DNA from 3 places in the Micromonospora sp. NPDC053740 genome. Region 1 is predicted to be linked to each of the others. Evidence: riboswitches for the same ligand, from Rfam matches in the RefSeq annotation. Region 1 holds a riboswitch; each other region holds the start of a gene.
The links. Region 1 has a riboswitch for cyclic di-AMP ahead of AB0K35_RS19100 (hypothetical protein). Riboswitches for the same ligand answer to the same signal wherever they lie in the genome.

Region 1 (9,740 bases):
CACGAGCTTGACCAGCACCCAACGGTGGCGCAGCAGGCCCCACGGGGTGAGCAGCGAGCTGGCGACTCCGATCAGCCAGACCAGGACGCTCAGCGGCGCGAACAGCACCGTGCCGACCAGGGCCGTGACTGGATAGACCACCGCCGGGTCGGCGCCCCGCTGCACGGCGATGCCGAGGGTGAGCAGCACCAGGTCGGCGCCGAGCCAGCCGAGCGAGGTGACGAGGTGCAGTGTGAGCAGCGCCTTGCGGGTGGTGGGTCGGATCCGAGGCATACCGCGATGCTGCCCGCGAACCGCGGCCGGGTCGTCCGACGAGCGACGACATCACGGGTACGCCCGGCGACGTAGCCCGGCCCCCGGACGCACGTGATGCCTGTGAGTCATCACGATGACTCACAGGCATCACGACGGCTGGGTCAGTAGACCGACAGGTGGACGTGGTTGGTGTGGTCGGTCGACGGGGTGCCGTGCGCCCCGCTGTACGACTTCCACCCGCTGCTGGGCAGCCAGATCTGCCGGTACCAGATCACGTAGAGCACGGCGAGCCGGTCCGCGTTGCGGATGAAGTACGCGGCCAGGTTGTTGCCGTAGGTCTTGTCGCCGCCGGTGGCGTTCCCGCCGAAGCCGCCCTTCTGCGCCGCGAAGTCGCAGGCCCTGCCCTTCGGGTGTTCACCGGAGCCGCTGGGGCGGTGGCACGAGACGTACCGGGTGAAGCCCGCCGCCTTTGCCTGGTTGAGCGCGTGCAGGGTGCGCGGGGTGATGCAGCCGCTGGCCGGCGTGGGGTCGTTGACGCTGCACGACTCGGAGGGCCAGGAGCCGTCGGAGTTGCGCGGCGCGGCAGTCGCGTTGGCGCTGGAGGTGCCCCGGTTGGAGCCCGCGTCGGCCGTGGTCTGCGGTCTGGGTGTGGTGGCCACGGTCAGGGCCCGTTCGGCCTGCTCCTTGCGCTTGGCCATCACCGCTACCTGCTTGCGCTGTTCGTTGATCTCGCCGTCCAGGGCGACCCGGGTGCGGTTGGCCTTGTCCTTGCTGTTCAGCAGGTCGCGCAGCACCCGGTCCTCGTTGGCCGCCACCGCGTCCAGCGCCGCCGCCCGGTCCATGAAACCTTCGGGGGTGTTGCTGTTGAGCAGCGCCGACATCGCACCGAGCCGGCCGGTGCGGTAGGCCACTTCGGCGATCTCGCCGACCTTGCCGTTGCGCTGCTCGATCTCGACCTCGATGGTCTTCAGCTGGGTGGCGAGCTGCTTCTGCCGTTGCACCGAGGTGTCCAGGGCGCGCTTCGCGTCCAGGTAGCCCTTGCTGGCCGCCTCGAGTTGGGCGCGCAACGCCGGGGTGCCGCCCTCTTCGTCGGAGTCGGGCGCGGCGGCCCGCAGGCCGGTCGGGGGAGCGGCCGAGGCGGTGCCGGCCGGAAGCGCGACGCCGAGGGCGAACATCGCGACGATCAGGGCCGCCAGTCGGGCGGCGGGTGGTCGTGCTGGTGCCACTGCGCATGTCCTTCCGTCAGCCGCCGACCGGGTTAGCTGACGGGTTCGGGACGGAAGATCCCTACCGCTGACGCGGATGCACCCCAGGAACATGGTTCCCCGGTTCGCCCAGCTGGGCGATTAGGCGGCGACCGCCACCGGCGCCGGGAGGGCGCCGCCTGGTGGAGGCCGGGACCGAGCCTACCGGTGCCGGTGGGGCTGCTGCAGCCAATGTGACGGACGGTGCGTGCGTCACCACGGAAAAGTACGACTCCGTCACCATTCGATGGAGCCGCAGGCTCCAGAAGCGGCACCGGGCTCGATCTGCAACGTCGCGTGCTCGATGCGGAAGTCGTCGTGCAGGGCCGTACGCGCCGCGGTGAGCACCGCGCCGACCTCCGCGCCGGGTGCCATGGTCAGGTGGGCGGAGGCCACCTCCATGCCCGAGGTGAGCGTCCAGACGTGCAGGTCGTGCACCTCGACGACCCCGGGGACGGCGGCGAGCCGGTCGTGCACGGCCGTCACCTGGAGGTGCTCCGGGGCGGCCTGCACCAGGATGCGGATGGCGGCGCGGGCCAGCCGCCAGGTGCGCGGCAGGATGAACACGCCGATGGCGACCGCGACCAGGGGGTCGGCCCACCACCAGTCGGTGACGGTGATGAGCAGGGCCGCGCCGATGACGCCGAGCGAGCCGAGCAGGTCGCCGAGCACCTCCAGGTAGGCGCCCTGGAGGTTGATGCTCTCCCGGGCCCCGGCGCGCAGCAGCGCGAAGGCGGCGATGTTGGCGAGCAGGCCGAGCACTGCCACCGCGAGCATCGGGCCGGCGATGACTTGGTGCGGGTCACCGAAACGGCGGATCGCCTCGATCACCACGTAGATCGCGACGCCGGAGAGCAGGACGGCGTTGGCCAGCGCGGCGAGCACCTCGAGCCGGTAGAGCCCGAAGGTGCGCTGCGGGTCGCCGGTGGCCCGCCGGGTCGCCGTGATGGCGGCGAGCGCCATCCCGATGCCGAGCACGTCGGTGAACATGTGCCCGGCGTCGGAGAGCAGGGCGAGCGAGCCGGTGTGCAGGGCGACCACCGCCTCGACCACCATCAGGGTGGCGAGCAGGCCGAATGCCGCCCAGAGTCGACCTCGGTGCTGGTGTGCGGCATTGGCGACGGACCCATGGTGGTGGTCATGACCTGCGCCCACGAGAACCACCTTCCGCCGCCGGCCGGGACCCGGTCAAATGTATGCTCACATCGCTATGTGTGCAAGTGTATGGCCACCACCTTCCGCTGGCGGCAGTCCGCACAGGTCAGCCGGTCGGGTCGATGGTGGTGAGCCGCTGGGTGGCCCGGGAGAGCGCCACGTACAGGGTGCGTACCCCGGCCCCCGGATCCGCCCGGATCTCGCTCGGGGCGACCAGCACGACCCCGTCGTACTCCATGCCCTTGGCCTCCAGGCTGGTCACCACCTGCAACCTCGGCGCGCCGAGCGCGCCCAACCACCCGGCGACCTCGTCCCGGCGGGGGACCGGCGTGATCACGCCGACCGTGCCCTCCACCTCGGCCAGCAGGCCGGCGGCGGCCTCCACTGTCGCGGTCTCCAACCCGGTCGCGGGCACCACCAGCTCCACCGGCTCGACCCCGGTGGAGCGGACGGCGGTCGGCAGCGGCAGGTCCGGGTAGAGCCGACGGATCTCCGCCGCCGCCACCGCGAAGATCTCCGACGAGTTGCGGTAGTTGGTGGTGAGCGTGAAGTCGTGCCGCTTGCGCCGGCCCAGCGCCTGGTCGCGGGCTCGGGTCAGCTCTTCCGGATCGCCGGTCCACGCGGTCTGGGCGGGGTCGCCCACCACTGTCCAGGAGGCCAGTCGGCCGCGCCGACCGATCATCCGCCACTGCATCGGCGAGACGTCCTGCGCCTCGTCCACCACCACGTGCGCGTACTCCCGGTAGTCCTCCGGGCGCTCCCGGGCCGCCGCGCGGGCGGCCCGCTGCCGTTCACCGAGGGTGCTCAGCTCACGGACGCCGCCGGCGAGCTGGAACGGATCGCGTCGCGCTCGGGCCGGCTGTGCGGGCTTACCGAGCAGCGCGTCCAACTCGTCCAGCAACGCCACGTCGGCGATTGTCAGCCCGGCCGAGTCCAGGTTCCGGTACGCGGCGTTGAGCAGCCGGATCTCCGCCGAGGAGAGGATCCCCCCGGCGTACCGGCGCAGCCGGTCCGGCTGCGCCAGCCAGCCGAGCACGTGCCGGGGGTGCAGCCGGGGCCACCACGCCTTGAGGAACTCCCGGAACTCCGACCGCTCGGCGATCTCCGCCTCGAAGGCCGGTTGCTCCGGCAGTCGACCGCTGCTCAGCTCACGGGCCTGCGTCCAGAGCGCGGCGAACACCCCGTCGAAGCCGGCTCGGCGCACCTCGTTGCGTCGTGCGCCGCGTTGCAGCGCGCGGTCCCGGATCCGGTCCAGCGCGGTCCGGTCCAGCCGCAGCAGTGTGCCCCGGTAGAGCAACCGCAGCTCACCCGGGCCGCCCGGCACCGCGTCGCGGGCCGCCCGCTCCAGCACCCGGCGCATCCGCAGCGAGCCCTTCACCGCCGCCACCTCGGGCGGGTCGGGTCGGGTGGCGGTCATCCCCGGGAAGAGGGTGCCCAGCGAGTGCAGGGTCGCGGTGTCCTCACCGAGCGACGGCAGCACGGAGCCGATGTACTCGACGAAGACTGACGACGGGCCGACCACCAGGATGCCGCCGCCGGCGTAGCGGCTGCGGTCGGAGTACAGCAGGAACGCGGCCCGGTGCAGGGCGACAGCGGTCTTGCCGGTGCCGGGGCCGCCCGCGACGATGGTCACCCCGGAGCCGGGCGAGCGGATCGCCTCGTCCTGCTCCCGCTGGATGGTCGCCACGATGTCGCGCATGCCCCGCCCGGTGGCCTTGGACAGGGTGGCCAGCAACGCGCCGTCACCGACGACGGTCATCCCCTCCGGAGCGGCCGTCGGGTCCAGCAGGTCGTCCTCGATCCGGGTGACCCGCTCGGCGCGGGACTGGATGGTGCGGCGCCGCACCACGTCCAGCGGCTGCGCCGGTGTGGCCTGGTAGAAGGCGGCGGCGGCCGGTGCGCGCCAGTCGACGACGAGCGTCACGGCGTTCTCGTCGCGGATCCCCAGTCGCCCGACGTGCAGCACCTGACGGTCGCGCAGGTCCAGCCGGCCGAAGACCAGCCCCTCGTGCTCGGCGTCCAGGGTGTGCCGCCGCTGCGCCGCGTGGAAGACCATCGCGTCGCGCTCGACCAGGGCGCCGTGCGTGCCCACCCGGGCCATCCGGTAGCCGTCACGCTCGGCGCGGACGGCCGACTGCCGCAGCTCGGCCAGTCGGGCGTACACCCGGTCGAGGTGTCGTTGCTCGACGGCGATCTCCTGCTCCAGGCCGGTCTGGTCGGTCAACGCACGCTCCTTCAGAGGTCGCCGGCAGGCGGCGGGAACCGCGCGAGCCAACCGAGAAGAGTACGGCCTCGGAGCCGACCCGCCGCGCCCGAGGTGCGCGAACGTGCTCAGGCGCCCGTCTCGGCACGGGCCGCGTCACGGTGAGCCGGCGGCGATGCGCCACGGTGAGCCGGCGGCGATTCGGCGAGCACCCGCCGCACCACGCCGGTGAGCGCGGCGTTGACCTCGTCCGGACGCTCCATCATCAGCATGTGCCCGGCACCGGGGCAGACGGTCAGCTCGGTGGCCGGCAGAGCCGCCGCGATCGACTCGGCGCACGGTGGCGGGGTCAGCCGGTCCCGGTCGCCGACCAGGGCGGCGGCCGGCAGGTGGGCCAACGCGGCGAGGGTGTCCAGCCGGTGCTGGGCGCCGATGGAGGCGCGGAACCCGCCGATCGAGCGCAGCGAGGCCCGAGCCACCGCCGACGTCACCAGGCGGATGTCGGCCGGCTCGCAGCGGTCACCGAAGAGCATCCACCGGATGCTCGGTTGCAGCGCGTTCAGCAGTGCCCGGGGCGCGCGCCACGAGCCACACCGGGCCAGCACGCCGGCGCCGGTCGTCTCGGCCAGCCGGATCAACCGGGCGATCCGCGGCGAGAGGCCGTAGACGGTGTGCGTGTGCCCCTCGGCGGTGGTCGAGACGAAGACCAGGCCGGCGGTACGGGCGGCGAAGTGCGCGGGGTGGCGGTGCGCGTACTCCATGATCGTCATGCCGCCCATCGAGTGCCCGACCAGCACCACAGGGCCGGTCGGCGCGACCGCGTCGATCACCGCGGCCAGGTCGTCACCCAACTGGGCCACTGTGGCAGTGGGCAGCGCCATGCAGCTGGACCGGCCGTGCCCCCGCGCGTCGTAGGCCACCACCCGCACGGCACCGCCGAACGGCGGTGCCGTGAGCGCGTCGACCTGCCGGTGCCAGGCGCGCCCGTCCAGCGTCCAGCCGTGCAGCAGGATGGCGGTGACCTGGGCGTCCGTCGGACCCGTCGCCTCGACGTTGAGCCGTACGCCGTCCGGCAGACCGACCTCGAACCGCTCCGGCATCGCCACCTCCCCAGGTCCGCCCAGTACCACCAGCACCTCCGATACCCGGCGGTAACACCGGCTACCCGCCATGACACCACGCCAATCGCACCGTGGCGAACATTCCCGACCTCGCCCGTCCCGGACGGCGGCGGGCCAAGCTGAACGGCATGGGGTCGTCGGGAGCACCCATGGGCGCGACGTCGGGGCAGGGGCGCCAGGCCGGCGGTACGCCCCGCGCCGCGCTTGCCGACCTGCTCGCCGGCAACCGGCGGTTCGTCAGTGGTCAGCCGGTGCACGGACACGACGTGACGGCCGCCGCAGCGGCCTCCGGCGACCAGCAGCCGTACGCCGTGGTGCTGGGGTGCATCGACTCCCGGGTGCCGTTGGAGGCGATCTTCGATCAGACCTTCGGCGCGATCTGCGTGATCCGTACCGGCGGGCACGTGCTCGATCGCGCGGTCTGTGGCTCGATCGAGTACGTGGTCGGGCAGCTCGGCGTACCGCTGGTGATGGTTCTTGGCCACGAGCGGTGCGGCGCGGTGCAGGCCACTGTGGAGTCGCTGCGCACCGGGCAGCGTCCCGGCGGGTCGCTGGCACACCTGGTGGACGAGATCGCCCCGGCGGTGACCGAGGCGGGGCTCGACGATCCGGCGGTGCAGCCGCTGGCGATTCGCCGGCACGTCCGGCGCACGGTGCGCACCCTGCGCGAGGACGATCTGCTGGCCGGGCCGGTGGCTGCCGGCCGGGTGGCAGTGGTCGGCGGCCTCTACGACCTGGCCACCGGCGAGGTGGCCCTGCTCGATCCAGGCTGACCCGGCCTCCGGACACGCGAAACCGCCCGCCGGGAACTCCCGGCGGGCGGTTTCGGTGGTGCGTGGGGGAGGGCTCAGCCCTCGAAGACGCCGGCCGCGACCAGGCGCTTCTCGGTGGCCTCCCAGCCGTCACCCGGGTGGGTGGCAGCCAGGTTGTTGATCTCCGCCCGGATCTTGGCGGCGTGGCCGGCGGCGGCCAGAACGCGGATCTCCTCGACGAAGGCGTCGGAGTCCGTGCGCAGGTGCGCGGTCTTGCCGTTGGTCAGGTTCCGCACGTAGGCGTGCTTGCCGCCGTTGAGCGGGATGAGGTACTTGAACTCGCCCAGCACGCTGAGGGCGCCACCCTGGCCAGCCTGGCCGGCCCGGACGGACGCGCGCGCGGTCTTAGAGGTGTTGCTCGCCACGGAGGTACTCCTTGCAAGACGTACGGGAGGACTGGACGTCCGGGGGCTGTGTGCGGGTCGTACGTGACTCGACCCGCGAAGGTGTAACGCGGCATAAGCCGCCGGTGGAACTGTACAGGACCACGACATCATGCTGGTCGTCGCGGTGTCCTGAGAGGCAACGGCGACCACCCGTCCGGCTATTCCACCCGGCGTTTTTTCCGATTCTCTGGCGCACCATGCGTCACAGGAGTCATCATGTGTTGCAGCAGCCACCTGGGTGGACGAGGTCGTAGGGGAAGACGCACCTCGCTCTCCGGGAGGTCACCGTGCCAACGCGTGGCGTCGTATACGTCCATTCGACCCCGCTCGCCGTGTGCTCACACGTCGAGTGGGCGATCGCGCGCGTCCTAGCCGCGCCGGTCAACCTGCAGTGGACGGCTCAGCCCGTCGACCCCGGCGCACGCCGGGCCGAGTGCGGGTGGACCGGTCGTCCTGGGACGGGCGCCGAGCTGGCTGCTGCCCTACGGCAGTGGCCCATGATCCGTTTCGAGGTCACCGAGGAGCCGAGTCCCGGCGCCGACGGTGAGCGCTTCATGTATGTGCCAGCCCGTGGCCTGTTCCGGGCAACGGTCGGCGTGGCCGGCGACATTCAGCTCGGCGAGGACCGCCTTCGAGCGCTGATGGCCGCCTCCCGGGCCCCCGAGGCGCTGGCGCACGCCCTCGACAAGGCGCTCGGCACGGCATGGGACGCTGACCTGGAGCCCTACCGGTACGCCGGCGACGGAGCCCCGGTGACCTTGCTCACTCGGGTCGGCTGACCCGGCCGGCGGGCCGCTGGCCGGACGCCGTCGCAGCGGCGACGACCGGTAAGGTCAAGTTGCCCCGATAAGGGAGAAGCTGGTGGGATGGGCGGCGTGTCGAATCGCCCGTGGCGCGCCAGTGTCGCTGTCGCAGCCCTGACCGCCCTGCTCGCCTCCGGCTGCTCCGGTGACCCGGAGCGCCCCACGCCGACGCCCAGCCCGGCCGGCACGTCCGCGGGCCCGAGCGTCCCGGCCGCGCCGCCGGCCGGCGACCCCGCCAGCCGCGCCGCCGCGCTGGTGGCGACGCTGGCCGACGAAGACCTCGTCGGCCAGGTGCTGATGCCGTACGCCTACGGCGACTCGGCGACGAAGGTCTCCGCCGGCTCGGCGGCCGGTAACCAGGCCCTGGCCGGGGTGGACACCCCCGCCGACATGATCGCCAAGTACCGACTGGGTGGCCTGATCCTGGTCGGCTTCAGCGCCGACGACCCGACCAAGGGCAACCAGGAGACCACCAACGTCGACAACCCCAAGCAGGTGCACGAGCTCACCGCCGGGCTGCGGACCGCCGGCGGTCGGCTCGCCGCCGGTTCGGCGCCGCTGCTCATCGGCACCGACCAGGAGTACGGCGTCGTCACCCGTGTGAGCGACGGGGTCACAGTGCTGCCCAGCGCCCTCGCGGCTGGCGCGGCCGGTGACCCGAAGCTCACCGAGGCGGCCTGGCGGGCCGCCGGCACCGAGTTGGCCGCGATGGGCATCAACATCGACTTCGCCCCGGTGGCCGACGTGCTGGCCACCCGCAGCACCGTGATCGGCTCCCGGTCGTACGGCGCCGACCCGAAGCAGGCCGCCGCGCAGGTGGGCGGCGCGGTCCGCGGCCTCCAGGCGGTCGGGGTCGCGGCCACCCTGAAGCACTTCCCCGGGCACGGCCACAGCGCCGACGACTCGCACCAGGACCTTCCGGTGCTCACCCAGTCCGCCGCGGCGTTGCAGAGCGGCGCGTGGCCGCCGTTCACCGCCGGGATGGACGCGGGGGCGATGGCAGTGATGTCCGGTCACCTGGACGCGCGCGCGATCGACCCGGGAACCCCGGCGACGTTCTCGCACAAGCTGCTCACCGACGTGCTGCGCGGCCAACTCGGCTTCAAGGGCGTGGTGATCACCGACGGGATGAACATGCCGCCCGCGATGCGCTGGGCCCCCGGCGAGGCCGCGGTCCGGGCGCTCAACGCCGGTAACGACCTCATCCTGATGACCCCGAACGTCGGTCAGGCGTACGACGGGCTGCTCGCCGCGCTGCGCGGAGGATCCCTGCCCCGGACCCGGCTGGTCGAGGCGGTCACCCGGGTGCTGACCATGAAGTTCCAGCTCGCGGAGCTGCCGGCGGCGCAGATGTCCACGCTCAACACCCCGGCGCACCGGGCGGCGGCCGACGCGCTGGCAGCCGCCGCCGTCACCGTGCTGAAGGGCGCCTGCGGCGGAGCGGTACGCGGACCGGTCACCGTCACCTCGTCCGGCGGTCGGGACGGCACCCGGGCCACGCTCACCGCCGCGCTGACCGCCGCCGGGGTGCAGGTCAAGCCCAGCGGCGGCACGATCGTGCACCTGGTGGGCTACGGCGACGGCGCCAAGGACCTGAGCCCCGACGCGGCGGTGACCGTCGCCATGGACACCCCGTACGTGCTGGCCGACGCGAAGTCACCGACGCTGCTGGCGACCTACTCGTCCAGCCGGGCGTCGATGACCGGCCTGGCCGCCGTGCTCGCCGGCAAGGCCCGGCCGGGCGGCCGGTCCCCGGTGACC
Region 2 (9,740 bases), on a different contig from region 1:
CGCCGTTTCGCGCGCCGGTCTTCGTCGTCACCCACCGTCCCCGCCAGCGGCTGCAGCGGGGAGGGGGCACCAGCTTCACCTACGTCACCGACGGCGTGGCCAGCGCCGTGGAGCAGGCGCGCGCCGCGGCCGGTGGCAAGGATGTCGCGGTGGCCGGGGGCGGCAGCCTGGTCCGGCAGGTGCTCAAGGCCGGCCTGCTCGACGAGTTGGAACTGCACGTCGTACCGGTCGTGCTCGGCACCGGCCTGCGGCTCTTCGACGCGGACCTCGACCTGGGCGATCGGGAGGGAGTCGAGCTGACGCCGACCCGCGTCCTCGCCACCCCACAGGTGACCCACATCCGGTACGCGGTGCGCGGTCGCGCCCCGCTCGTGCTCGACGACAGGGGCAGGGGAGGCGGCCCGACGGTGACCGCGAACTGAATCACTGCCCATCGAAGGAAGAGGGAGACACCATGGCGCAACTGTTGCGGGTGCAGTGCTTCAACGTTTCGCGCGACGGGTTCGGCACCGGGGAGGGGCAGAGCCTGGAACGGCCCTTCGGTCACGCGGACCCCACACCGCTGTTCTCCTGGCGTGCCGCCACCGCCAGCTTCGTGTATCGCACCGAGCCGGGGGGCACCCGTGGCCTGGACGACTACCTGACCCGTGACGCCGAGAGCAACATCGGCGCGGAGATCATGGGCCGCAACAAGTTCGGCCCCCAGCGTGGCCCCTGGGAGAACCATGACTGGCAGGGCTGGTGGGGGGACAACCCACCGTTCCACACGCCGGTCTTCGTGCTCACCCACCACGTGCGCCCGTCGTTCAGCCTGTCCGACACCACATTCCACTTCCGCGATGTCAGCCCGGCCGAGGCACTGGCCGAGGCGAAACAGGCTGCCGACGGTCGGGACGTACGCCTCGGTGGTGGGGTCGCCACCATCCGCGAGTTCATCGAGGCCGATCTGGTCGACACGATGCACATCGCAGTGGCGCCCGTCGACCTCCACCGGGGAGAGCGGTTGTGGGACAGCCCCGACGAACTGCTCGACCGCTTCCACCTCGAATCGGTGCCCAGCCCCAGCGGAGTCACCCATCTGCTGTTCTGGAGGCGATGACAGCCCTGGCGGCAGCCCGTTCGTCTAGAGCCGGGCCAGCACCAGCAACCGGTTGCCGTCGGGGTCGGTGACCCGCGCGGACCGTTCACCCCAGGGCTGGTCGACCGGCTCCTCGGTGACTGTCGCTCCACCGGTACACAGCGCGCCCACGGCTGCGTCGCAGTCGTCGGCGTAGACGCACAACTCCCAGCGGTGCGAGTCGGCCGGCCCGCCAGCCTCCGGGTTGGCGGCCAGGCCGAGCTCGCTGCTGCCCAGCCGCAGCGCGACGAACTCCGGGGCACCCTCGTCCGGGAACCGGTAGGTCAGCTCGAAGCCGACCACGTCCCGGTAGAACGCGATCAGTCGTGGCAGGTCAGGTGTCGTCACGATCGGAAAGGCTTCGGTGAACACGGACCACCTCCAAGCCGGACCCTAGCCGCTGGCGAGGCCCGGCAGGAACCACCACACCTCGCCGTGCTGGAGGAGGCCGACCTGATCCAGATCGAACGGGGCCACCACGGCCGCAGGCCCAAGACCTGGATCAGGATCAATCACCGAGCAGGTACGCCGCGGCGGAGGCCGGCGAGGACGAGGGTGATGACGCCGTCCGCGTCCGTTCGGTAGGTCGGGTGGTCGTAGGCCGCGCAGATGCCGTGGAGGGCCATCATGACGGCGCCGGCGCCCACGTCGTCGCGGATGGCTCCGGCGTTGACGGCGGCGGCCAGGAGGTCGTCGATGACCTGGCCCAGGGCCTGGGCACCCTCCGCCAGTGCGCCCGACTGGGTGGCCATGAGCGTGGCGAGTGTGCGGGCGAGGCCCTCGTGGCCGTGCAGGTGGTCCACGAAGCCACGCAGGAAGGACTCCAGCGCCTCGTCGGCGGGGAGGGTGGCGTGCAGCTCGCGGGCCCTGTCGCACATCGCTGTGAGTTCTTCGCGGTAGACCGCCTCGGCCAGGGCCTCCCGGGTGGGGAAGTGGCGGTAGAGCGTGCCGGTGCCCACGCCGGCGAGTTTGGCGAAGTCGTCGAAGCGCAGGTCGAAGCGGCCGTCGGCGAAGAGCTCGCGGGCCTTGGCGATCAGGGCGTCGCGGTTGCGGCGGGCGTCGGCGCGCAGTGGCTTGGCATCGGTCACGTGGGGCTCCATTGACAAGTGGAGACTATCTCCATATTTTAGAATCGGAGACAATCTCCAATTATAGGGTACGAGGTGCCGCGTGAAGATCTTGATGTTCGGCCGGGGCGTCATCGGCGCGATGTACGGATGGGCCCTGGAACGGGCCGGACACCACGTCGAGTTCTACGTCCGGCCGGGGCGGGCCGCTGCGTACGGCAATGCGATTGACCTTGACCTGCTCGACACCCGACGGCGACCGTGGGGGAAGCGGGTCGCCGAGAGGTGGCCGGTGCGCTATCGCGAGTCGCTGGAGCCGGACCACGACTTCGATCTGATCGTGCTGAGCGTGCAGCACTACAGCTTCGCGGAGGCCACCGCCTTCCTGGGATCGCGCGCGGGCAGAGCCACCGTGCTCGTCTTCAACAACCTCTGGGTCGAGCCGCTGACCGCGACCGAACACCTCCCCGCCGACCAGGTGGCCTGGGGCTTTCCCGGAGCCGGCGGTGGTTTCGGCGACGACGGTGTGCTGCGTGGGGCTCTGCTGCCCGTGGTCTTCTTCGGCACTCTCGATCGGCCGCCGACCGAGCGCGAGCGGGCCGTGCGCCAGGTGTTTCGTGAGGCGGGGTTCAGGCTCCAGGAGAACGACGACTTCCGTGGCTGGCTGTCGATCCACTTCGTTCAGAACGCGGGCCTGCACACGCAGAGCCTGAAGTCGGGCTCGTTGTCCAAGCTGACGTCCGGCAACGTACGCGAAGCGATCCTTGCCACCCGCGAACTCCTGCGGCTCGTCGAGGCTCGCGGCGTTGATCTGCGGCGGCACCGCAGCGAGCTGCTTCCTTTCACTGCGCCCGTCTGGCTGGCAGCACCGGCGATGGCCTGGCTGTTCAGGCACTTCCCGCCGATGCGCCTGGTCATGGAGGCCCACGCCAACCCCGAGGAGCTGCGCGCGGTCTGCCGCGACACCCTGGCGGAGGCGCGCAGGCTGGGCGTGGAGGTGCCCCGACTGGAGGCGGCCGAGCCCTACTTCGCCGCCGAGAGAACGATCCAGCCATCAGTACGCAGGTGCTGAAACGCCACAGGCGTGCGCGTTCACAGCCGCCCCAAAATGAGATGCGAACGGGCTCACGCAGCTGTTGGATCTCGACATGAAGCATGAGCTTGTTCGTCCCCGGAAGGCACGCCCGGGGGACCACCTCGCGGTCCTCTCACCGTCCTTCGCTGCGGCCGGTGCCTATCCCGGAATCCACGAGCAGGCCATGCGACGGCTTGCTGACCTGACCGGCCTCGTTCCGGTCGAATATCCCACCACCCGCCAGGTGGGCGCGAGCGCGGCGGCACGGGCGGCGGACATCAACGCCGCCTTCGCAGATCCCCAGGTACGCGGCATTCTCGCCGTCGTCGGCGGCGAGGACCAGATCACCGTCATCCCCCACCTGGACGGCGACCTGGCCCGAGCCGACCCGAAACCGTTCCTCGGCACCAGCGACAACACCAACCTGCACCACTGGCTCTGGGGCCTCGGCATCGCCAGCTTCTACGGCGGGTCCTCCCAGGTTCACCTCGGCCCCGGGCCTGCCGTCGACGACATCCACGTGCGCTCGCTGCGAGCGGCGTTGCTCACCGGGGAACGGCTGGAAATCACCGACCCGGGTGAGTCCGAGGACATCGGCATCGACTGGGCAGACCCGCAGGCGTTGAAGTCGCACGGAGAGCGCGAACCGACGGAGCCGTGGAGCTGGTACGGGCCGTCCCGCGCAGTCACCGGCCCCACCTGGGGTGGCTGCCTGGAAGTCATCCAGTGGATCCTGACGGCGGGACGCTTCCCGTTTCCCCCGGAGGTCCTGCACGGCGGGGTGCTGATCATCGAGACGTCGGAGGAACTCCTCCGCGCCCGCGAGGTTGGCTGGATCGTCCGCTCACTTGGTGAACGCGGTCTCCTCAGCGCCGTCGACGCGGTCCTGGTCGCCCGTCCGCCCGTCTCCGACCACACCCGTCGACCCCCCGCGGCGGAACGGGCGCTCCTTCGCGAGCAGCAGCGCGACACTGTCGTCGACGTGGTGACCCGCTACAACCCGGAGGCGGTCGTCTGCGTCGGCGTCCCGTTCGGCCACACCAAACCACAGTGGATCATTCCCCACGGCGGCCCGATCACCGTCGATGGTGTGCAACGTCGAATCTTCGCCGACTACCGATAGGAAGCCGCAGGTTATGGAGCCGACACAAACGGCCCTCATCGTGCCGATACCCGAGGCCGAGGAGGCGGTGGGCCGGTTCCGGGCATCGCTCGACCGGGCCGCCGGGTGGGGCGTGCCGGCGCACGTGACAGTCCTCTACCCGTTCCTGCCCCCGCAGCAGATCGATGAGCAGGTCATGGCGGTGCTGCGCGAGACCATTGTCGGGATACCGCGGTTCGACGTCGCACTGACGAACGTCGGCTGGTTTGGAGACACGGTCGTCTGGCTCGCTCCGCAGCCAGATCGTCCGTTCCGGGAGCTCACGACGGCGGTGTGGCAGCAGTTTCCCGAGGCGCCCCCGTATGCCGGAGCGCACAGCGACGTGGTGCCGCACCTGACCATCGGTCACGACGCCGCCAAGCCCACGCTGAGCCACGCCGCGGAAACCATCGCCGCGCACCTGCCGATCAACGCAACCATCGACAGGGTCCGGCTCATCGCCGGAACACCGGACATCAGTCCTTGGCGCACCGTCTGCGAGTTTCCACTGGGCAGCACACAGCCTGGGTCGGCTGGTACGGGACTCGCAGCGGCCACAGCGTGAAGCTGAGGCGCGGCCCCTGCTCCCGTGGCTGAGCCGCCGGGTCCTCGTGCCCAGGAACGTCGAAGGCCCTGACCGGGACTCATGTCCTGACCAGGGCCTTCGCAGTGGAGCGGGTGACGGGAATCGAACCCGCACTGTCAGCTTGGGAAGCTGATGTTCTGCCATTGAACTACACCCGCAAGCGGCACCACTGTACCCGAGTCGTCGAGCCTCTGCACCCAGGCACCCCCGCCGGTCGCGGCTGTCCGCGTACCCCTCGTCCGGGTTGATCCACTCGGCTTTCTGGAAGTCGGGGCATCCGGGGCGCTGGGACAGCGCGATTTCCATGAAGTCGAGTTGATCACCGCGGGCGGCCGGGTTGGTGCGTACGACCGGTGCCGGCTCCGTTACGACGGAGCCGGCACCGATGATCTTCCGGCCGTGGTCAGGCGGCAGTGCACTGGACGTCACGGCTGAGGCGGGTCGGACGCGCCTGCGGGACGGCGACGGGCGCCGCCACCGCCGACGGGGCGTTTGGGTCGAGCCAGACCCGAACGGCCGGCCGACCCGGCGCGAGGCCCGGGATGCCCGCGATGTGCTGCTCGCGGCGGGTGAGCATGGCCACGTCGACCGTGAACTCGAAGAGCCGCCAGTCGACCTGCGGCTCGGCCCGGGCGGTCTGCGCCAGCTGCGCCACCCGGACCGGATCGGTCACCGGACGGGCGCTCCCCGCCACGTACGCCTCGTCGTCGCTCTCCTCCGCAGGGAACGAGTGCAACGCGTAACGGCCGTCACGTTCGAGGTCGCGGCGCTTGGGCGAGTCGATGATGAAGCAGAACAGCCCCTCGGCGCTGATGACCGGGGAGACCGGATGGACGCGGGGCCCGCCGTCGGCACGGACCGTGGCCAGATAGCCGAAGCCCGGCCCGTATTGCTGGAGGAGAACGCGGATCCCGTCGGCGAGTCGGGGCTCGTCGGCGGCGAATTCGGACCAGGAAGCCATGTGGGCATTCTATCGAACAAATGTACGAGCAGCGACCTCGACGCGCTGGTCACCGCCACCGAATCCGGCCACCTTTGGCAACGCGGCTATGGTGGTCCGATGCTGCTCTCCGACCGCGACCTGGTCTCCGAGATCAAGGCCGGCACGCTGGGCTTGGAGCCGTTCGAGCCCACCCTGGTCCAACCCTCCAGCATCGACGTCCGACTCGACCGGCTGTTCCGGGTCTTCAACAACCACCTCTACACCCACATCGATCCGGCAATGCAGCAGGACGACCTGACCTCGGCGGTCGAGGTCCCCGACGGTGAGCCGTTCGTGCTGCACCCGGGGGAGTTCGTACTCGCCTCGACGCTGGAGGTCATCTCGCTGGGTGACCAACTCGCCGGCCGACTGGAAGGCAAGAGCTCCCTGGGCCGGCTCGGGCTGCTCACGCACTCCACAGCCGGCTTCATCGACCCGGGCTTCTCCGGTCACGTGACGCTGGAACTCTCCAACGTGGCGAACCTGCCGATCACCCTCTGGCCGGGCATGAAGATCGGGCAGCTCTGCATCTTCCGACTCTCCTCGCCGGCCGAGCACCCGTACGGCTCGGTGGTCTACGGCTCGCGCTACCAGGGCCAGCGGGGGCCGACACCCAGCCGCGCCTGGCAGCACTGGCGCACCTGGCCCACCCGCTAGAACCACGACGACGAGGGCCCGCCGCGACAGATCGCGACGGGCCCTTCGGTCGTCCGGGGTCAGCCGGGACGGCCGTAGCTGTGGATCGGCCCGTCGTCGACCTTCTTCATCTTGACCGGTTGACCGGCCTGCGAGGCGTGCACCACCCAGCCGCCGCCGACGTACATGCCGACGTGGTGGATGTCGCTGTAGTAGAAGACCAAATCGCCGGGGCGCAGGTCGCCCTTGCTGACGTTCTTGGTGACCCGGCTCTGGGCGGCGGCGTTGTGCGGCAGCGACACGCCGGCCTTCGCCCAGGCGGCCAGCATCAGCCCGGAGCAGTCGTACGAGTTCGGGCCCTCGGCACCCCAGACGTAGGGCTTGCCAATCTGCGCGCAGGCGAACTTGACAGCGGTGCCCGCGGCGCCGCCGGGATAGCTACCCGGGCAGGGCGCCGGGCGCAGCGGACCGCCGCCGCCGTTGCCGTACACCTTGAGGCGAAGCTTCTGCAGGCGGTCGATCTCTTCGTTGATCTGCTTCTTCTTCGCCGCCAGCTGAGCCTCGGTGCGGGTCAGCTGGGCCACCATCTCGTCCAGCGGCGCCTTCTGCGCGGCCAACTGGTCGCGCAGGTCGGCCACCTGGCGTACGTCCTTCTGCTGGTTGTGCGCGAAGCGGTCGAGCATTTCGAGCTGGCCGACCACCTCGCTGGGCGACCGGCTGCCCAGCACCGCGTTGACGGTCGAGACGTTCTCACCCTTGTAGGCGCGTACGGCCAGCGCGCTGACCTTGTCCATCGCGGCGTCGACCTGGCGCTCCAGCGGAGTGATCCGGGCGGCCAGGGCGTCTGCCTGCTTGCGCTTCGCGGCGAGGTCGGTGCGAGTGGCGTTGTGCCGTTCAATGATCGGTTCGAGCTTGTTCCAGTCGGCGTCGATCTGGCGCTCGATCTCGGCGACGGACGGGTCGGCGTGGGCCGCCGTGGCACTGCCGGTCAGGACGACGGCGATGCCCGCCAGCGCGGCGAGAGCGGTGGTGAAGCGGGACCAGCGTGGGCGCGGCACGATCGACGCCGGGCCGGCTGATGCCGACCGGTCGGACGACGGCCGCGGGGCATGGAGTGCCACCGGGGTCTCGTACTCCTTCTTCCTGACCGCCTACCGGGTTAGCTGACGGGTTCGGGCGGGAAGTCGGCGCCCTACCGCAGTGGCTGCGGATTCACCCCGAGGGACCTGGGTCCCCGGCTCGCTCGAAAACGACTCGGCGGTGTCGGTCCGTTACCGCCCGGGCTGGGCGGAGCTGCTGTCGGCCCGACGAATGACCAGAGTAGAGACGCCTGTTACCAATCCGCAACCCGTGCGGCAGTGACACTCCGTACCGATTGGACGACGTCACCGACCGTGTGTGAAGAATTCTTTCTGCAAGCTTCGATAGATGGAAAGGTATTGACCTGACCTCCCGGACGGCGCGATGGTGACCTGACCTCACTCCGCGAGAATCTAGGGGGTTCGATGCACCATCCAACCCTGTCGGCCGGCTGGCGCGCACTGCTCGCCGCCACTGTGGTAGCCGCCGCGACCACGGTGCCACTCTCCGCCGGCCCGGCCGCAGCCGCGCCCACCACCGACCGCCAGCAGCAGTACGCCGCAGCGGCCAGCGAGTACGGCGTGCCGGCCGTCGTGCTGCTCGGCGTCTCATACCTGGAGTCCCGTTGGGACACCAACGCCGGCACACCGAGCACCAGTGGCGGCTACGGCCCGATGCACCTGACCGATGCCCGGCACGTGGCCGCCCTCCCCGAGCGCGGCCACCACGACGCCGGCGCCGAGGACCCGCGCGGCGACGACTCCCGTTCCGCACTGGTGCCCGCGCCCCGGCCGGTCGAGGCACCCGCGCCGTCCACCGCCGCGTTGCAGACCGTCGACGCCGCCGCCACGCTGACCGGCGCCACCCCCGAGGCACTGCGCACCGACGCGGGTCTCAACATCCGGGGTGGGGCTGCGCTGCTGAGCGCGTACCAGAGGGATCTGGGCGCGCCGGTCGGCGCGGACACCGACCCGGCGGCCTGGTACGGCGCGGTGGCCCGCTACTCCGGCGCGGACAGCGCCGACGCCGCCGCGGCCTTCGCCGACGAGGTCTTCACCACCATCGGCGCGGGCGAAGCCCGGGTGACCGACGACGGCCAGCGGGTCAGCCTGCCGGCCCGCGCGGTGCGGCCCGAGCGTTCCTGGTTGGACCGGCTGGGCCTGCGCCGCCTGGCCCGCCCGGACGGGGTGGAGTGCCCGCGCAGCATCTCGTGCGAGTGGATCCCGGCGCCCTACGAGGCGTTCGGCGACGGGGACTACGGCAACCACGACCTCTCCGACCGGCCCGCACGGCAGAAGATCGAGTACATAGTCATCCACGACACCGAGGCGAGTTGGGCCACCACCCTGCAACTCGTCCAGGATCCGACCTACGTGAGCTGGCACTACTCGCTGCGGTCGGTCGACGGGCACATCGCCCAGCACGTGAAGACCAAGGATGTCGGTTGGCACGCCGGCAACTGGTACGTCAACGCGAAGTCGATCGGGTTGGAACACGAGGGCTTCGCGGCGCAGGGCACCTGGTACACCGAGGCGATGTACCGGACCTCGGCGAAGCTGGTCCGGCACCTGGCGTTGCGGTACGGCATTCCGCTGGACCGCCAGCACATCATCGGCCACGACAACGTGCCCGGCACCATTCCCTCGACAGTGCGGGGGATGCACTGGGATCCGGGCCCGTACTGGGACTGGACGCACTACTTCGACCTGCTGCACGCGCCTCGACTGGACACCGGCACCCCGGCCACCGGGCTGGTCCGGATCGACCCGGACTACGCCACCAACCAGCCGGCGTTCACCGACTGCGTCACAGCGGGCGTGCCCTGCGCGCCACGCGGCTCCTCCGCTGTGGTGCTGCGCAGCGCACCGTCGGCGGACGCGCCGCTGGTGAACGACATCGCGCTCCGTCCGGACGGCACCCCGAACACGATGTCCGTGTCCGACCACGGGGCCCGGGCATCCGCCGGGCAGACGTACGCGTTGGCCGGGCGGCAGGGTGACTGGACGGCGATCTGGTACCTCGGGCAGCGGGCCTGGTTCCACAACCCGGCGTCCGC
Region 3 (9,740 bases), on a different contig from region 1:
ACGAGTTGGACGACTGGCCCACTGTCGCGGCCACCCACCGGGTGGACGCGGCCTCCGGCACCCCGACCTTCTGGCGGCGCACCCTCTACCGCGACGCCGCGGCGCTGGCCCGAGTGCCGTTGCGCCAGATCACCCTCGGCGGGGAACCGGTGGACCAGGCGATCCTGGACCAACTGCGGGAGGTCTTCCCGACGGCCCGGATCTCCTGGATCTACGCGTCCTCCGAAGTGGGGGCATCCATTGTGGTGCACGACGGGCGGGCCGGGTTCCCTGTCGACTGGCTGGACCGGGAAACCCCGGGCCGGCCGACGCTCTCCGTCCGCGACGACGAGCTGGTGGTCACCTCCCCGTACCACGGGGCCGGTCTCGCCGGCCCGATCCGCACCGGGGACCGGGTGCAGGTGCTCGACGGCCGGGTGCTGATCACCGGCCGACGTGACTCCGACGAGATCAACGTCGGTGGTAGCAAGGTCTCCGCCGGCGTGGTGCGCGGCGTGCTCGCCGGTCATCCGGCGGTCGCCTGGGCCCGGGTGACCGGCCGCCGCGCCCCGGTGCTCGGGCGGATGGTTGTCGCCGAGGTGGTTCTCGCCGCCGTCGGCCCGTCCGGCGCCGACACCGGTGTGCCGGACGAGGCAGCGCTGGTCCGCTGGTGCGCCGACCGGCTCCCCGAGCACGCGGTGCCGCGCCGCATTCGCGTCCTGACCGACATTCCCGTCAAGGAGACCCTGAAGAGCGATGTCTGAGCCAGCCGACACCCAGCTCGTCCCGCCCAGCTCCGTGGTCCTCGTCTCCGGCGGTTCCCGTGGCCTGGGCCTGGCCATCGTCACCGACCTGCTCGACGCGGGCGTACGCGTGGCCGCCTTCGCCCGCACCGTCACCCCGGAGTTGGAGAAGCTCGCCGCCGAGCACCCGGACCGGGTGCACGTCGGCTCGGTGGACGTCACCGACCTGCGCGCCGCGCAGAGCTTCGTCCGCGAGGTGGAGCAGCGCCTCGGCCCGATCGACGGCATCGTCAACAACGCCGCCATGGGGCAGGACTCTCTGCACGCGCACACCGCAACCGACGACATCGCCCGGATCATCGAGACCAATCTGACGGCCCCGCTACAGCTGACCCGGCTGGTGATCCGCCGGATGCTCACCAAGGGGCTGCGTGGGCGGATCGTGAACATCACCTCGATCTGCGGGCAGCGCGGTTTCCCCGGCCTCGTCGCGTACTCGGCCACCAAGGGCGGCATGGACGCCGCCACCCGCTCGCTCGCCCGCGAACTGGGCGGCCGGATGCTTGTCAACTCGGTCGCGCCAGGGTTCTTCGCCTCGGAGATGTCCGCCGTGCTCGGTCCGACCCAACTCGACCAGATCGTGCGCCGCACCCCGACCGGTCACCTGACCGAGCCGGTGGAGGTCACCCCGGTCGTGCGGATGCTGCTGCGCGAGCACACCAACATCAACGGCCAGGTCATCGTGGTGGACGGTGCCGCCGCCATCTGACCTGCGGCCGGTTCCCCTGCCGGTGCGACCGGCACGGCACAGCGGGGCGGCCGTGCCGCGTCCGGTGCCGGGGCTGCTCGCCGCCGCCGAGCAGCATCTGCGCATCGGGTCGCCGGCCGCGATGGCCGACGCGGTGACCCGCAGTCACCTCGACGATGGACGGTGCGTCGGCTGGTACGGCCCACCGGCGCCCGGCTGGCGGGTGGCCATCGACGCGGAGCGCGCCGACGCCCCGGTGCCCCCGGCGCTGGCCCGCCGGTTCGGCACGGCTGACTTCTGGGCCCGCTGGACCCGGGCCGAATGCTGGTGCAAGTTGGCCGATGTGTCGGTGATGGCCTGGTGGCGGCGCCATGGTCTGGGCTCGCCGGCCGGCGGATCGGCGATCTGGCGGACCCTCGCGGTGGACGACCTGGTGGTCACCGTCGGCTTCGCCCCGACCCTCCCACCCCGCGATCTTGCACTTTCTGACGGCGAATAGCGGCTTACGCGCCTTTCGCCGGGACAGTAAACGCAAGATCGCGGAGCGGGGTGGGGTGGGTTAGATCAGGTTCCAGGTCAGGGGGGTGCCGCGGGGGACGTCGGTGGTGAAGGTGCGGCCCAGGACCCGGTCGATCTCCACGGGCGCCAGCCCGCCGGCCGGCCGGATCGAGCGGACGTTGTGCGCGGTCACCGGATCGCCGGCCCGGACGTCCTCGACCACGAAGAGCGACCGGCGGAACCGTAGCCCCTCCCGCTCCGCGGGGGTCGGTCCGACAGCGGTGCCGCCCAGCGCGTCGTAGGCGCGGCCGGACTCGGCGACCAGGGCCGTGAGCTCCGCCGGGTTCAGGGAGAAGTCCGAGTCCACGCCGCCGTCGGCCCGGTCCAGTGTCACGTGCTTCTCGATGAAGCAGGCACCGAGCGCCACCGAGGCGACCGCCACCCCGATGCCGGGCGTGTGGTCGGAGAGCCCGACCGGCACGTCGAACGCGCCGGCCAGCACCGGCAACCGGCGCAGGTTGCTGTCGGCCGGCGGAGCCGGGTAGGACGCGGTGCAGGCCAGCAGGACGATGCCCGCCGCGCCACCGGCTCGGGCGGTGCGTACGGCGGCGTCGATCTCGGCGACGGTCGCCATCCCGGTGGAGATCACCATCGGCTTGCCGGTGCTGGCCACCAGTCGGATCAGCGGCAGGTCGACCAGTTCCGACGAGGCGATCTTGTACGCGGGCGCGTCCAGCGACTCCAACAGCTCCACGGCTGTCGCGTCGAACGGCGACGAGAAGACGGTCAGGCCACGCTCGCGGGCCCGCTCGAAGATCGGGGCGTGCCACTCGTACGGGGTGTGCGCGCGTTCGTAGAGGCGGTACAGGTTCTCCCCGCCCCACAGCTCGTGCCCGCTGGAGATCCGAAACGCCGGGGTGTCGACGTCGATGGTGATGGTGTCCGGCCGGTACGTCTGGAGCTTGAGCGCGTGCGCCCCGCTCGCGGCCACCGCGTCGACGATGGCCAGCGCCCGGTTCAGATCGCCGTTGTGGTTGCCGGACATCTCGGCGACCACCAACGGTCGCTCCCCGGCACCGACCGCGTGCGGTCCGATCTTGATTGTCGCTGTCATTCCGACCTCTGCTCAGGTACGCCCGCACCGGGGTGCGGTGGTGCTGTCGTCGTCCACCCGGCGGGCGGACGACCTGGGACATCAGGGCGGCGGGAGCCGCCAGGGCTCCCGGTGTGCTCCGCCCTGGGGTCGATCACGGCAACCGGCCGACGGCCAGCGCGTCGCGCCGCTCCGGCGCGAGCCCACCCTCGCGCGTCGGCCCGGCGCTCGCCCCTCGCCCCGGGTCCTCGTCGGCGGCGAGCGAACCGCCCTCGGCGCCACCCACCGGGGCGGACCGACGCAGGAGACCAGCGACCCGGTGGGCCCGGCGCAGCGCCGAGTACGCCACCCAGTCACCCCGCCCGACGAGGCGGTGCTTGAGCCCGGTCACGCCCGGGGGCAGCGGGTAGCCACCGGTGGGCAGGTAGCGACGGTAGTGCGCGGCGGCCCGGTGGAAGAAGTCGCGTCGCAGGTGTGGGTGCAGCCGGCCGTCGTTGCCCACCACCACCAGGTAGTGGCTGATCATCAACTCGAACAGCTCGGCCTGCAACCGCTCGTCAGGGTGCTTCCGGGCGACCCAGTCCATCAGCCGCTCGTACTGGGTGAAGGCGTCGAAGTGCCGTCCGCTGCGGGTGGAGGTGATCGCGCCCTGGCGGCCCTGGCGGTACAGGTAGCAGACCCGGTCCAGCACGGAGATCTTCTCGGCCCCGATCAGCAGGGGGTGGCTGAACGGGATGTCCTCGTACCAGCCGGGGAAGAACCGCAGCTCCAGCTCGTCCATGAAGTCCCGGCGGACCACCTTGTTCCAGGCGGTGTGCTGCACCCGCAGCAGCTGCGGCTGGTCGGCCAACCGGGTCACGCCGGTGATCCCGCCCAGCAGCGGGCTGCTCGCGTCGACCTCCCGCCGGCCGTCCTCGTGCACCCGCAGGTGGTCGAGCATCAGCACGTCGGGCTGGTGCTGGCGAAGCCGGTCCAGCACCGCCGCGATCGTGCCGGGTGGCAACCAGTCGTCGCTGTCGACGAACCAGACGTACCTGCCGGTGGCCACGTCGAGCCCGGCGTTGCGGGCCAGCCCCAGACCCACGTTGCTGCTCAGGTGCACGACACGTACGCGGTCGCGGCTGACCGCGTACGAGCGGAGCATGTCGCCGCAGCCGTCCGGGGAGGCGTCGTCGACGGCGATCAGCTCGACCGCGTCCGACTCGCCCGCCGGGATGTCGGACCGGATCGACTCGAGGCACTGGTACAGGTACGCCTCGACGCCGTACACGGGCACGACGATGCTCAGCAGCGGTGCGTGCGTCGGCTCATTGACCACGTCCGCCACCTTCGACGACCCGGGTGGCCGGCCCCGGAACCTGACGTTGCCGCCGATGGTGGACTCTCTGAACTCCCGCCCAGCGGAAGGTTAACGCCGGGCCGGTGGGCGGTTTCCGGCCCGGGGAACGCGGGCTCGTGGGGCGGGTGGGATGCGTCCGGTTCACCCGGGACTGACCCGGTAGGGTGCCTCGGTGCGGCCCTGCCGGGTCGTCGTGGGCGTCGCCGTCGCGCCGTCCGACGCCGCGACGAGGAGGCTACGACCGTGTTGGTGACCCTGCCGAGCGCCGGGATCCCGGCATGACGAGCGTCGCCGCGACGTCGGCCGCCCGGCCCGCGCCGACCCTGTCCCGGCTGCCCTCGCTGACCGGGCTGCGGTGGATCGCCGCTCTGCTGGTCTTCGGCTTTCACGCCGGCACCATGCGGATCATCGCCGAGCCGGACTACAAGGCCGTCGTCGACGCGCTGTTCACCCTCGGTCTCTCCGGGGTGCAGTTCTTCTTCATCCTCAGCGGTTTCGTGCTGGTCTGGTCGGCCCGCGAGGGGGATTCCCGGCGTACCTTCTGGCGGCGACGGATCGCCAAGATCTACCCGAACCACCTGGTGCTGTTTGTGGCGACGGTTGCGGTCGCCTGGTGGTTCGCCGACCCGGTCCTGCCGGCGGCGGCGTTGGAGAACCTGCTGCTGTTGCAGGCGTGGGACCCCCGTCCGGGCTGGTTCTACAGCATCAACACCGTCAGCTGGTCGTTGTCCTGTGAGTTCTTCTTCTACCTGTGTCTGCCGCTGGCGCTGCCACTGCTGCGCCGGGCCAAACCGAAGCTGCTCTGGGCGCTGATCGTCGCGCTGCCGCTGCTGATCCTCGCGCTCTGGCCGGCGCAGGAGTTGGTGCCGGAGGTGAGCCGCTGGTGGTTCACCCAGATCTTCCCGCCGGTGCGGTCGCTGGAGTTCTGGCTGGGCGCGGTGGCGGCCGAGTTGATGCGTCGAGGGCTCTGGCGCGGCCCCGGTCTGACAGTGGCCAGCGGCATCTTCGTGGTCACCTGGGTGGCGGCCGCGCAGTGGATCCGCGCCGAGCTGTGGACCACGCTGCTCGCTGTCGCGTACCTCCTGGTGATCACCGCGGCCGCGGACGCTGACGTGCGGGGTCGGCGCTCGCCGTGGCGGTACCGGCCGCTGGTCTGGCTCGGTGAGGTGTCGTTCGCCTTCTACCTGGTGCACGTGCTGGTGATGACGAGCGTGCTGCGCTGGAGCGGGACCTGGGGGATCGGCTTCGCGGGCTGGCGTGGCCCGGCCGTGGTGCTCGGCTTCCTGGCGGCGAACCTGATCCTCGCCGGGCTGCTGCACCGCTTCGTCGAAACCCCGATGATGCGCCGGCTCGCGCCGCGCCGCGCGGCCCGTCCGGCGCCCGTCCCCCGACAACGTGCGGGCGGCGACGACGACGCACGTGACAGTGCACGCAGCGCCCGCGGCGAGGTCGACGGACCTGTCGACGAGGTCGGTCAGGCCGGCGGACGATCAACGTACGTCGACCTGCGCTGACAACGTCCACCCTGGTCAACAGGGTCGGCGCGGCGTGATCCGACACGCCCGTGGTCGGTGCGCCCGGGTCGGCGCGACGGTAGCGTTGGGGCGTGCTTCCGGTCGCGTTCACCTGTCCGCTGTGGTGGGTGGCGCGCTGGGCGACCCGGGTGCTGACCAGCCTCGCCGTCGTCGCGGCCCTGGCGCTCGGCGCAGGCCCGGCCACGGCCGCCACGCCACCACCCGGCCCGGTGCCGACGTCGAGCGCGGTGCCGGCCACTGTCGCCGCCGGCTCGCTGGCGGCCTCCTACCGGCACCCCGGGGCACCCCGAGCGGCCCGCCCGGCCCTGGCGGTGGCGCCGCAGACCGCCGAAGAGGCGATCCCGACATGGTCGATCGACGCGCCGGTGGCGCTCCCCGGCGATCAGAACACCATCGTGGCCGACGCCCTGCCGGTCCGCGCGGCCAAAGCTGACCTGCCGCCCCTCGTCGATGCCGCGAGCGGTCGGGCTTCCCGGGCCCCACCCGGGCGCTGAGCCACCGGGACGACCGTCCCGTCACCGCGCCCTGTCGACCCACCCGCTCTCTGACCCGCCGACCCGTGGCCACAGTGGCCCGCAGGTCGGCGTGGCTCCCCACCGCACTGCTCTCTCCCCGAGGTGCCGACCATGGAGACCGTCGTCTTCTACCAGTTCGTGACCGAGATGCCGCGGGCCGCCGCCATCTGGTCGACGCTGTTCCTGCTGACCCTGGGCCTGCTCACCGTGCTGGCCGCCCGCCCCGAACGGGACCGGCCCACTGACGACCCGCTCCCGGCCGGGCCCACTGCTCGGGAGTTGGCCGCCGCCGAGGCCGTCGACAGGCGCCGCTACGCCGAGGAGGTGGCCGTCGCCGCGGCAGGCGCGGCCACCACAGCCAAGCGGCGACGCGCCGCCTGGCTGACCGCTCAGGAGCAGCTGGAGCGGGCCTGGATCGGGTACGACGAGGCGGACACCGCCGCGCGTCGCTTCGCCGGCGCCGGTGCGCTGCCCACCCCGCAGACCCCGCACACCCCCGCCGAGTACGCCGCCCGGGAACGCTATCTGCACCGGGCGGCGATGGCGGCGTACTGGCGGGGCGACCTGACCATGGCCCAGCTCGGCGACGTGTTCGGGCACCGGCGCTGCTGGGATCCCCGGCGACACCCGGTCGAGCAGGAGGTGCTGATCAGCCGGGTGGTCAGGGATGCGCGGCTAACCGACTACCAGGTGGCCGCCGACAGTGAGCGGGCCGCCTGGCGCGACGCGGAGTTGGCCGCCGAGTCGGCTCGTGCCCTCGCCGAGGAGGCGTACGCGGCGGTGGCCCGGCTCCGCCCGCCAGTGGTCCCTGCGCGCCGCACTGTGGCCGGGGCGCTGCGTCCCGCCGTCGTGGCGCTGTGGCGCCCGGCCCGGGTGGGTTGAGCCCAATCCGTGATGTGAGGCCGGTCACCCAATCGTGAATTAGGACGTCCGACGCGATCGGCGGGATTGTTCCCGCGATTGTGGTCGCGTTCTTTGCGGCCTGTCCGGTTGTCGCCCATAGGCGTCGCCGTAACCGGTTGTCCCATCGAGTCACATCATCGGCAATACGCGCAGAAATTGTCTCACCGATTGGGGTTTACGCAGGTGAACCTGGCTTGGCAGGGCGCGGAGCCGCCAGTACTGTCGTCCTGTCCGATGCGGTAACCGATCGCAAGAGGCGACGCCGCATCGACCCGCTTAATCGTGATCAACGAACCGGGGACCCACCAGTAAGTCCGGGGTGAATCCGCGAGCCACGGCCCGCGGTAGGGCGATCTTCCCGCCCGAATCCGTCAGCTAACCCGGTAGGCGGTGTCGGAAGGAGTCAACTCCTCGTGCAGCACCTTTCCACCCCTCGGTTGTTCCCTCGCCTCCACGGCGCGGCGATGCACCCGCTCATTCGTCCAGTGACGGTGAGCTGACCCCCCGGGTCATCGCCTTCCCCGCCCGGCCGCGCCGGGCGTTCCCCTGAGCGGTTCACCATCCGCGGACCACGGTCCGCGCGCTGGCGCCTGCCCGGATACCGGTCCGGCCCCGGTGTGCCGCTCTCCCCCCCGATCCGTGGAGGACCCCGTGAAGCACACCCTGAAGCGTCAGCTCCGCCGCCTCGCCACCGAGCGCCCGTACCAGATCGTCGCCGCCTCGGCTGCGGCCCTCGCGATCGCCACCACCACCGGCGCCCTGCTCACCACCGCCGACGACGCCCCGGCCGGCCAGCGCACCGCGACCACTGTCGCCGAGATGCGCAGCGACGTCGCCGCCTCCCGCGGTGAGGCTCGGGACGCGTCCCCCTCGGCCAGCACCGCCCCGACCACTGCCGCCCCGGCCACCAGCGCCGCGTCCCCCGCCGCCAAGGCCAGCAGCAACCCGGACCTGACCCGTAAGCCGACGCCGCCGAAGCCGCCCGCGACGAAGGTGCTCGACTACGACTACGAGGCGCAGAACACCTACTACAACTGCGGTCCGGCGGCCACCCGCAACGCGCTCAGCGCCGCCGGCATCGACCGCACCCAGGAGCAGCTCGGCGCCAAGCTGGGCACCACCGAGATGGGCACCAACTCGGCCGAGGACACCACCCGGGTGCTCAACGCCGAGGTGAAGGGCTCCCCGTACCGGACCCGGATGTTCCCCGGCGCGCCCAGCCCGGCCCAGATGGACCGCCTCCAGGCCGACGTGGTGAAGGCCATCACCGACGGCCGGGGCGTGGTGGCCAACGTCGTCGGGGACGCCACCGACACCGACGGCGGCTGGCACTCCTACGGCGGCGGGCACTACATCGCCGTCGTGGGCTACAAGGACAACGGTCGCACCGTGCGGATCGCCGACTCGGCGAACCCGGCCGACCCGTCGTACTGGATCACCACGATCGACCTGGCCAACTGGATCACCAGCCGGGGCTACTCCGCCTGACCCGGGCACGCTGACCGCCGCGGGCGCCGTCCCCCACAAGGGGCCGGCGCCCGCGGCGTCTTCGGCTGTGCGGTCAGTAGGTGATGAAGCCGTACAACGCCTTGTGGTTCGACTTCGTCCCGACCACAGTGTGGTCGACGGCGGACGACTGCACACCGCCCCTGACGAACAAGTAGTCGATCTTGCTGGAACCGTTGGTGGCCGCCGATCCGTACCCGGTCATGCCGTAGCCGCTGAGCGTGCCGGGGGCGATGCCGGTGCGGTTCGCGTCGATGCCCACCACGCGGATCGTCGACGCGTTCAACAGCGTGGTCGCGTCCGCACCGAGGTGGATGCCGCTGTTGGCGACGCCCCGGTCGCCGTCGCCGGCGCAGGCGTTCTGCCGATTCTCCTGCGGCAGGTGCATCGTCGCGGCGAACACGCTGGTGCCGGTCGCCTTGATGGTGAAGCGCGCCGCGATCGCGCTGGTCCGCTTCCACTTGTAATAGTCGGTGCTGTCCGGGTCGCTGTTCGGCGGCTTGTACAGCGTGCACCCGGCGCCGTTCGCGTACGCCGTGCCCGGCTTGAGCCAGCCGGCGCTCCAGTACTTCGAGATGTCGCCACTGGCGAGGTTGAGCGTGCGCTTGTTCCAGATGATGGCGTTGGTCTGCTTCTTCTTCAGGTCGCCGAGCGACTGCGAGCTGCACTTGTGCGTGCTGCCCCACGGCTCCGGGTCACTCCACGCCACGATCGCCCCGTAGCTGCCCGCCGGGTAGCCGAACTTCGCCGACAGTTGGTCGGCGTACGCCTCGGCCTGGCCGGTGCCGCGCACCTGCTGCACGATCAGGATGTCGGGTGCCACCACGCCGCTGGTGCCCGTGCGACCGGCGTCGTCGACCAGGATCGAGGTCAGGTGGTCA

Region 2: another riboswitch for cyclic di-AMP. It lies ahead of AB0K35_RS10535 (NlpC/P60 family protein); the one in region 1 lies ahead of AB0K35_RS19100 (hypothetical protein).
Region 3: another riboswitch for cyclic di-AMP. It lies ahead of AB0K35_RS17865 (C39 family peptidase); the one in region 1 lies ahead of AB0K35_RS19100 (hypothetical protein).

The regions. Positions count from the first base shown of each region.
Region 1 covers NZ_JBFASO010000007.1:414-10,153, forward strand. The annotation lists gene AB0K35_RS19095 (hypothetical protein) at 1-273, opposite strand, end outside; gene AB0K35_RS19100 (hypothetical protein) at 417-1,430, opposite strand; cyclic di-AMP (ydaO/yuaA leader) riboswitch at 1,487-1,618, opposite strand; gene AB0K35_RS19105 (cation diffusion facilitator family transporter) at 1,737-2,654, opposite strand; gene AB0K35_RS19110 (AAA family ATPase) at 2,761-4,878, opposite strand; gene AB0K35_RS19115 (alpha/beta hydrolase) at 4,986-5,957, opposite strand; gene AB0K35_RS19120 (carbonic anhydrase) at 6,128-6,751, shown strand; gene AB0K35_RS19125 (hypothetical protein) at 6,826-7,155, opposite strand; gene AB0K35_RS19130 (DUF3145 domain-containing protein) at 7,464-7,955, shown strand; gene AB0K35_RS19135 (glycoside hydrolase family 3 protein) at 8,043-9,740, shown strand, end outside.
Region 2 covers NZ_JBFASO010000003.1:371,253-380,992, reverse strand. The annotation lists gene AB0K35_RS10585 (dihydrofolate reductase family protein) at 1-422, shown strand, start outside; gene AB0K35_RS10580 (dihydrofolate reductase family protein) at 455-1,099, shown strand; gene AB0K35_RS10575 (VOC family protein) at 1,124-1,465, opposite strand; gene AB0K35_RS10570 (TetR/AcrR family transcriptional regulator) at 1,630-2,205, opposite strand; gene AB0K35_RS10565 (2-dehydropantoate 2-reductase N-terminal domain-containing protein) at 2,288-3,256, shown strand; gene AB0K35_RS10560 (LD-carboxypeptidase) at 3,444-4,382, shown strand; gene AB0K35_RS10555 (2'-5' RNA ligase family protein) at 4,345-4,965, shown strand; tRNA gene AB0K35_RS10550 (tRNA-Gly) at 5,071-5,144, opposite strand; gene AB0K35_RS10545 (pyridoxamine 5'-phosphate oxidase family protein) at 5,390-5,947, opposite strand; gene dcd (dCTP deaminase) at 6,047-6,625, shown strand; gene AB0K35_RS10535 (NlpC/P60 family protein) at 6,685-7,662, opposite strand; cyclic di-AMP (ydaO/yuaA leader) riboswitch at 7,739-7,874, opposite strand; gene AB0K35_RS10530 (peptidoglycan recognition family protein) at 8,110-9,740, shown strand, end outside.
Region 3 covers NZ_JBFASO010000006.1:146,006-155,745, forward strand. The annotation lists gene AB0K35_RS17825 (AMP-binding protein) at 1-743, shown strand, start outside; gene AB0K35_RS17830 (SDR family NAD(P)-dependent oxidoreductase) at 736-1,491, shown strand; gene AB0K35_RS17835 (hypothetical protein) at 1,475-1,969, shown strand; gene pseI (pseudaminic acid synthase) at 2,030-3,082, opposite strand; gene AB0K35_RS17845 (glycosyltransferase) at 3,216-4,379, opposite strand; gene AB0K35_RS17850 (acyltransferase) at 4,679-5,914, shown strand; gene AB0K35_RS17855 (hypothetical protein) at 6,007-6,429, shown strand; gene AB0K35_RS17860 (hypothetical protein) at 6,562-7,332, shown strand; cyclic di-AMP (ydaO/yuaA leader) riboswitch at 7,617-7,758, shown strand; gene AB0K35_RS17865 (C39 family peptidase) at 7,993-8,841, shown strand; gene AB0K35_RS17870 (hypothetical protein) at 8,915-9,740, opposite strand, start outside.